DNA from 2 places in the Streptomyces sp. EDA2-14 genome. Region 2 is predicted to be linked to the other one. Evidence: riboswitches for the same ligand, from Rfam matches in the RefSeq annotation. Region 2 holds a riboswitch; the other holds the start of a gene.

Region 1 (4,205 bases), on a different contig from region 2:
GCGCTCGCGCAACCACTCGAGCGCCCGCACCGTGCCGCGCGTGCCCGGCACCACGACCAGATCCGCGTCCACGAGCTCCTCGGCCCGGTCCACGAACCGCACGACGACACCGGGTTCGGCGGCCAGCGCGTCCACATCGGTGAAGTTCGACATCAGCGGGACCGCGCACACGGCGACCCGTAGCACGTCCTCGCCCACGGGCGGCGCGACGACGGACTCCCGTACGGCGCCCCGCAGGGACACCCGCAGGCCGTCCTCCTCGTCGATGCCGAGGCCGTGCTGGAACGGCAGCACACCGTAGGTCGACCGCCCGGTGAGGGACTTGAGCATGTCGAGCCCCGGTTCGAGGAGGCTCACATCGCCGCGGAACTTGTTCACCAGGTACCCGGCCAGCAGCTCCTGGTCCTCCGGCGCGAGCAGCGCCGTCGTCCCGAAGAACGACGCGAAGACACCGCCGCGGTCGATGTCGCCGACGACGAGCACCGGCAGCCGCGCGGCCCGCGCGAGCCCCATGTTCACGATGTCGGTGCGCCGCAGATTGATCTCGGCGGGCGACCCCGCGCCCTCGCAGATCACCGCGTCATGGGTGGCCCGCAGCTCCTCCAGGCACCCGACCACAGTGTCGAGCAGCGCCGCCTGGCGTCCGCCGTGGTAGCCGCGCGCGCTCAACTCGCCCACGGGCTTGCCCATGAGGACGACCTGGCTGCTGCGGTCGCTGCCCGGCTTGAGCAGTACGGGGTTCATGAGCGCGCTCGGCTCGGCCCGCGCGGCCTGCGCCTGCATCGCCTGCGCCCGCCCGATCTCGGCGCCTTCCCTGGTCACGAACGAGTTCAGGGACATGTTCTGGCCCTTGAACGGGGCGACCTTCACGCCCTGGCGCACCAGCCACCGGCAGATACCGGCGGTGACGACGCTCTTCCCGGCGTCGGAGGTCGTCCCGGCGACGAGCAGCCCGCCGCCCGTCATCGCCGACCCCGCGCTCGTATCAGTCGCGCACCCACACAGACTCCCAACGCCAACAGAGATACCCGCCGTGACAGCCGCACGGCCCGATCCACATCACGCACCTCGACGGCCCGCCCCGGCGCGTTGAGCACAGGGCGGTGCTCGACCCGGCCGCCGTACGCCAGGGTCCCGCCGAGCCGTACCCCGAGCGCTCCCGCGAAGGAGGCCTCGACGACACCGGCGTTGGGACTCGGATGCCGCCCGGCGTCCGCCCGCCACGCGTCCAGTGCCTGCCGGGGCCTGCCACCGGCGAGGACGGCGAGAGCACCCGTCAGCCGGGCGCCCGGCCAGCCGGCCACGTCGTCGAGGCGGGCCGAGGCCCAGCCGAACCGCCGGTACTTCGCGGACTTGTGCCCGACCATCGCGTCGAGCGTGTTCACGGCGCGGAAGGCGACCAGGCCCGGTACTCCGCCGAGCGCGCCCCACACGAGCGCGCCCACGACGGCGTCGGAGGTGTTCTCGGCGACGGACTCGACGACACCCCGCGCGATCCCGTCCGCGTCGAGCCCCTGCGGGTCACGGCCGCAAAGCCGGGGCAGCAACTCCCGCGCGAGCTCCACGTCCCCGGCCTCCAGGGCGGACCCCACACCGCGCGCCTCGCGGCCCAGCGAGGTGCCGCCGACGACGGCCCAGGTGGCGGCGGCCGTCAGTGCGACGGAGGCGGCGGGGGAGCGGCGTACGAGACGGGACGCGGCGGCGGCGAGGGCGGCGGCGCCACCGGCACACACGGCGGTGTGCAGGGCGCCCGCGCCACGGTGGTCACGCCACAGACCGCGCTCGACGGCCGCGGCGGCGCGTCCGAAACCGGCGACGGGGTGCCCACGGCGCGGATCGCCAAGAAGAAGGTCGGCGAAGATTCCGACGACGGCACCGCACGCATACACGCGCTCGTGCCGCCAGACGCCGCGCGGGGCGAACATGGCGGTAAGTGTCCTCACTCAGGGTGTCCACGCCCTGGTTCGACGAGACCGGCAGCGAGAGTTCCTGGCTGGCCCCTTTGGAGAAGGGGGCTCACAGTGGCGGGACCGCGCCGGATTTGCACCGGCTTCCTCAGACTGCTGCCGTATATGGCGGGGGAAGTCCACCATGCTGCGAGTTGGCACGTCAACTTGCTGGTGAGACGTACGAAGGCGGGGTGCGGGACGCCGAACGCCCCGCACCCCGCCTTCGTGTGCGCTGTGCCGTGTCAGGCCACGATGAGATAGATCCCGTAGGCCACGGCCGCCGCGCACAGCGCGAAGCAGACGTAGGCCCCGGAGGTCGCGACCGCCGCCGAGCCTCCCTCGCGCGCCGCCGACTCCCGCTTGGAGAGGCCGACGATGCCGAGGGTGAACAGGCCGACGAGGGCCACGGTGACCACGAGAGAGACACCGAAGACGGAGCCGAGGGCCGCCCAGTCGATCTTCATTCCGGTCCTGCTTCCTTACAGCGTGGCGCCGGCGGGGCGCGCGGGGTCGTTCACCGCACCGGCCTTCGGCTGGGCGGGGATCTTCGCCTCGGACTCGGCCGATTCGACCGTGCCCACGGGCGGCGGGGTGACCGAGGCGATCGCGGTCGTCACGACGCCCGGCGCGTCCTGCGCGGGGGCGGAGTGCGGCTCGTCCGCGGTGACGTTGGTGTGGTCGATGGAGTTGCGGCGCGACAGCTTCCAGATGATCCCGGAGCCGATCACGAGCAGCGCGGCGGTGAGGGCGACGCCCCACGGGCCCTGCTTGGTCAGGAACTCGGAGCCCGCGCCCACCAGACCCGCGGCCGGCAGGGTCAGACCCCACGCCACGAACATCCGGGTGGCGGTGGACCAGCGGACCACACCGCCCTTGCGGCCGAGGCCCGCTCCCATCACGCCGCCGGAGCAGACCTGCGTCGTGGAGAGGGAGAAGCCGAGGTGCGAGGAGGCGAGGATCGCGGTCGCCGCACTGGTCTGCGCGGCGAAGCCCTGCTGCGGGGCGAGCTCGGTGAGGCCCTTGCCCATGGTGCGGATGATGCGCCAGCCGCCCAGGTAGGTGCCGAGCGCGATGGCGATACCGGCCGAGACGATGACCCACATCGGCGGGTCGGCGTCCGGCGCGATGACACCGCCGGTGATCAGGGCGAGGGTGATGATGCCCATCGTCTTCTGCGCGTCGTTCGTGCCGTGCGCGAGGGAGACGAGGCCCGCGGAGGCGATCTGCCCGGCGCGGTAGCCCTTGGCGGTCGCCTTCTCGTCCGTCTTCCTGCTGATGCGGTACGTGAGGCGGGTGGCCAGCATCGAGGCGATGCCGGCGACGAGCGGTGCGGCCACCGCGGGCAGCAGCACCTTGGTGACGACGGTGCCGCCGTTGACCGAGGACCAGCCCATCGACATGACCGCGGCGCCGATGAGGCCACCGAACAGTGCGTGCGAGGAACTGGACGGCAGGCCGAGCAGCCAGGTCAGCAGATTCCAGAGGATGGCGCCGACCAGCGCCGCGAAGATGACCTCTGTCTTGAGGCCGTCCTCGTTGACGATGCCGCCGGAGATGGTCTTGGCGACCTCTACGGAGAGGAACGCGCCGACGAGGTTGAGCACGGCGGACATGGCCACCGCCGTCTTCGGCTTGAGAGCGCCTGTCGAGATGGTCGTCGCCATCGCGTTGGCGGTGTCGTGGAAACCGTTGGTGAAATCAAAGACCAGCGCGGTAACGATCACGATCGCAAGGAGCAGCGTGATGTGTTCCATTTACCCAGGCTTCGGTTGGACGTCAGTGGCACGCTGAACGTAAGCAGCCCGAGTGAACGGAAGATGAACTGGGACGGGCGCCGCGGTGACCCGAACCGGAGGGCCTTCGCTCCGCTTGCCGCACGGTGGTCCCGCCGGTTCCGGATCGCGGTGGCGTCGGCCCCGGAACCACGGGCTCCGGGGACCTTCGGCCAGGGCTTTCGACTAGCCGTTCGCGAACCGCCTGAGCTGGGCCATCGAGCCGTTGAAGAGATTCTGATCACCCGGCAGCCGGCCGCGCTCGTCGTACTGCCAGAACGTCCAGTAGCCCCAGCCCGCCGGTAGTGCGCCAGCGCGCTCGTCGTACCGGGCGAGCCACAACGCGTGGTTGGCGGCGAAGGCCCCGCTGTTGCCGGTGCACTTCTTCCACCATCGCGCGTTGGTGTAGATGACCGGACGGCGCCCGGTGCTGCGCACGATCTCGTCGCTGAACGACTTGATCCACGACACCAGTGTGGACTTC
Region 2 (4,205 bases):
TCCGGTGTCAGGCTCACCCCGTCGAGCACCAGGGCCCCGCCCGGCGACCACGACACACGCTCCGCGCGCAGCCCCGCCGTCACCGCACACCCCGGCGGCGGTAGAGCACCAGCACGAACGCCGGCACACCGATCAGTGATGTCACCACACCCACCGGAACCTCCTGCGGTTCGAGCACCGTCCGCGCGACCGTGTCCACCCACACCAGGAACACCGCCCCCGCGAGCGCCGTCACCGGCAGCAGCCGGGCGTGCCCGGGGCCCACCAGGGCGCGCGCCGCGTGCGGCAGCACCAGGCCCACGAAGCCGATCGCCCCCGCCGCGCTCACCAGCGCCGCCGTGAGCAGCGCCGTCACGCACAGCAGCACGATCCGGGTGCGGGCCACCCGGACGCCGAGCGTGGCCGCCGCCTCCGCCCCGAAGGCGAACGCGTCGAGGGCGCGCCCGTACGCCAGGCACACCACGAGCGCGACGGCGAGGACGGCCAGGCACAGCCACACCTCGGTCCAGCCGACCCCGCTGAGCGAGCCGAGCAGCCAGAACAGCACACCGCGCGTCGTCTCCGCGTCCGCAGACGTCAGGACGACGAACGAGGTCAGCGCCGAGAACAGCTGCATCGCCGCGACCCCGCACAGCACCACCCGGTCCGTGCTCCCGCCCAGCGTGTGACTGAGCACAAGGACCAGCGCGAACGAACACACGGCGCCCAGGAACGCGCCGCCCGACACGGACACGGCACCCCCGCCGAGCCCCAGCACGACGACGAGCACGGCGCCGGTCGACGCCCCCGACGAGACACCGAGCACGAACGGATCGGCGAGCGGATTGCGCAGCAGCGCCTGGAGCACCGTGCCGCACACCGCGAGCCCGGCCCCGCACACCGCCGCGAGCAGCGTCCGCGGCAGCCGCAGGTTCCATACGATGCCGTCCCGGATCGGCGAGAGGTCCGAGGTGCCGAGGCCGATCCGGTCGCCGACGGCCGTCCACACGTCGCCGACCCGGATCTGCGCGGGACCGAAGGTGATCGCGAAGGCCACGGAGACACAGAGCGCGGCGAGGCCGGCCGCCCAGGCGAGAGCGGCCCGAACGGAGACGCGAGGGGAGGCCGCCGGATGCGCCGCCGTCATCGCGCGAGCCCGAACTCACGCAGCCCCGCGGCCACCTGCTCCACTCCGTCGACGGTCCGGATGGTCGGGTTCATGGCCTGCCCGCTCAGGCGCACGTACCGCTTCTTCTTCACTGCGGTCAGCTGCTTCGTGACGGGGTTCGACTCCAGGAACCCGATCTTCTGCGCGGCCGACTCCGCCGACTGCGAGCGGCGCGTCAGATCGCCGATGACCAGCACGTCCGGATCGCGCTCCGCGACCGTCTCCCAGTTCACCTGCGGCCACTCCGCGCGCGTGTCGTCGAAGACATTGCGCGCCCCGAGCTCCTTGGTGACGACGCCGGGCGCCCCGCAACACCCCGCCATGTAGGGCGAGTCGGAGTTGGCGAACCAGTACAGGACGTCGACGCCGTGCGCGTCGACACCGGAAGTGGCCTTGTTCACGCGCGACTTGAGCGTCCCGATGAGCTTCTCGCCGCGCTCCTCGACGTCGAAGACGCGCGCCAGGTCCCGGATCTCGCCGTACACGACGTCGAGGCCCAGGGCCTTGGTCCGCACCCCGTCCCCGTCGCCCCCGTTGTCCTTGCCCGCGCAGTCGCTGGGGGAGAGGTACGTGGGCACGCCGAGCTTCTCGAACTCCGCGCGCGGCGCCACTCCGCCCTTGCCGAGGGTGTACGTGAACGAGGCCGCGGCGAAATCCGGTTCGGTGCCGAGGACCTTCTCGAACGACGGGTAGCGGTCGGCGAGGCGCGGCACCTTCGCGTTGTCCTTCGCCAGGTTCTTGAGGACCGGGTCGGTCCAGGTGGCGGTGCCCACCATCCGGTCCGCCAGGCCCAGCGAGAGCATGATCTCCGCGGAGCCCTGGTCGAGGGCGACGGCCCGCTTCGGGGCGTGCTCGACGTGGACCTTCCTGCCGCAATTGGTGAGCGAGACGCCGCCGCCACCGGCGGCGTCGTCCTCGGTCGCGGCAGGCGTGCCGCAGCCGGTGATCAGCAGGGCGAGCGCCAACAGCGGTGTGCATCGGCGGAGCTGACGTGCGAACAGCACGGAGGTTCCTTCGCGTCCAGGGCTCATACGCGGAGCCGGCCTACGGTCCGCCCCCGGGCCACGCGGCTCTGGAGGCCGCCAGCAGGTCTTCGGACTCGGGGTCGGCCGAGCGGAGCGCCTTCCCGGACCGATGTGCCGGCCCAGTGGCAGTGGCTCCGCCCGTCACCCTTACCGCTGCGCGTCAGTTCCGGATTCGCACCGGATTCCCTGACCCGTGTGCGTAGAAAAACGCACAAAGGTACGACTGGCTCGGCGAAACTATCACGCCCGGCGTCGGCTACGCGGAGGGCGGCGTGAAGACCGCTTCCAGCTGGGGGCGGGTCCCGTCCCTGTGGTGGTCCATGAGGGAGACGAGGCGTTCGTGGTCCCGGGCCCGGAGCGCCTCGACCATCTCCGCGTGCTCGTCGACGATCCGCTTCTGCGACAGCGGGTCGTGCAGGAGGTAGGCCCGGTAGCCGTCGCTCAGCTGCCAGACGCGGCGCAGTTCGGCGACGACGAGGTCCAGGCCCGACGCGGTGAACATGCGGAAGTGGAAATCGGAGTTGAGGCGGGCCATGGCGGTGAGGTCGGCGCGGGCCGACGCCTCGGCGATCTGCTCGTTCACGGCGGACAGTCCTTCGAGGGCGGAGGCCGAGAAGGGCGGCAGTCGGCGCAGCACCTCCGCCTCCAGGACCCGCCGCATCAGATAGGTCTGCTCGAACTCGGCCGCGGTCAGTACCTTCACCCGGTACCCGACGTTGCGGACGTGATCGAGGACGCCCTCGCTGGCCAGCACCCGCAACGCCTCGCGGACCGGGGCCCGGCTGACCCCGAGACGCGCGGCCAGCGCCTCCTGGCGCACCGGGCTGCCCGGTGTCAGATCGCGCGCGAACAGCATCGCCCGCAGCTCCTCCACCACCTGGGCCACCGCGCCGGACACCGCGTCCAGCCGCTCCGCCCCCGTCTGAGCCGTCACTGTTGCCTGCCTTCCCGCCGAGGGTTGTCGACTCTAACTCCCCTGAACACGCAGGGGCATTGACATGGTGCCGCACTGTGCGTCAGATTGCATCCAATCTTGCTCGGATGGATGTCCCGTTCGGTAGTGAACGCCCCGATATGAAACCCGACGATGGCTTCAATACACGTCATCGGCGGCCGATTTCAGAGGAGGACTCGGCGATGACGCCGAAGGAACCGGCAGAATCGGTAGACAATTCCGAAGCGGCAGTGGAGACGGCGAGCGGCGGCGGACCCCCTGCGGGCTGGCCGCTCAACGGCGTCCGCGTCGTCGACATCACCTCGACGCTGATGGGCCCGTACTGCACCCTGCTGCTCGCCCAGTGGGGCGCGGACGTCATCAAGGTCGAGCCGCCCGCAGGCGACGTCGTCCGCTACATCGCCGACACCCGGGGCAACGGCATGGGCCCCGCCTTCCTCAACACCAACCGCGGCAAGCGCAGCGTCGCCCTCGACCTCAAGGCGCCCGGCGCCGCGCCCGTCCTCGCCGCACTCGTGGACTCGGCCGACGTCCTCGTGCACAACCTGCGCCCCGCGGCCGCCCGCCGACTCGGGCTCACCGCCGCATCCGCCCTGGAGCGCAACCCGCGCCTCGTCCACTGCGCGTTCCGCGGCTTCGCCGCCGGCGGCCCCGACTCGGACCGGCCCGCCTACGACGACGTCATCCAGGCCGCCGGGGGAGTCGCCGCACTTCAGGGCGGCGACGGCGGAGCGGAGTACGTGCGGCAGGCCGCGGCCGACAAGACGGTCGGCATCTACGGCGCCGCGGCCGTCCTCGCCGCGCTGCACGGCCGCGAGGCCACCGGGCGGGGCCGCGCCGTCGAGGTCCCGATGATGGAGACCATGGCCTCGTTCACCCTGCTCGAACAGCAGGGCGGCCGCGTCTTCGACCCGCCCACGGGCCCCACCGGCTACGCCCGTACCCGCTCCCCGCACCGCCGCCCGTGCCGCACCAAGGACGGCCACCTCGCCGTCATGATCTACACCGACGCCCAGTGGCGGTCCTTCTTCGCCGCGATCGGCCGCCCCGCGCTCGCCGACGACCCGCGCTTTCGCAC

The links. A riboswitch is a leader RNA that binds a small molecule or an ion and turns the genes downstream of it on or off. The one in region 2 is predicted to bind cobalamin.
Region 1: it holds a riboswitch for cobalamin, as region 2 does, so the genes downstream of both, ACY34M_RS05895 (cobalamin biosynthesis protein) here and ACY34M_RS31415 (ABC transporter substrate-binding protein) in region 2, are expected to answer to the same signal.

Annotation. Positions count from the first base shown of each region.
Region 1 is NZ_JBUEGE010000001.1:1,307,459-1,311,663, forward strand. Features, by position in the region: gene ACY34M_RS05890 (cobyric acid synthase) at 1-966, opposite strand, end outside; gene ACY34M_RS05895 (cobalamin biosynthesis protein) at 963-1,925, opposite strand; cobalamin riboswitch at 1,912-2,106, opposite strand; gene ACY34M_RS05900 (hypothetical protein) at 2,192-2,413, opposite strand; gene ACY34M_RS05905 (anion permease) at 2,429-3,703, opposite strand; gene ACY34M_RS05910 (lysozyme) at 3,908-4,205, opposite strand, start outside.
Region 2 is NZ_JBUEGE010000017.1:105,255-109,459, reverse strand. Features, by position in the region: gene ACY34M_RS31425 (ABC transporter ATP-binding protein) at 1-83, opposite strand, end outside; gene ACY34M_RS31420 (FecCD family ABC transporter permease) at 80-1,126, opposite strand; gene ACY34M_RS31415 (ABC transporter substrate-binding protein) at 1,123-2,151, opposite strand; cobalamin riboswitch at 2,215-2,415, opposite strand; gene ACY34M_RS31410 (GntR family transcriptional regulator) at 2,429-3,106, opposite strand; gene ACY34M_RS31405 (CaiB/BaiF CoA transferase family protein) at 3,358-4,205, shown strand, end outside.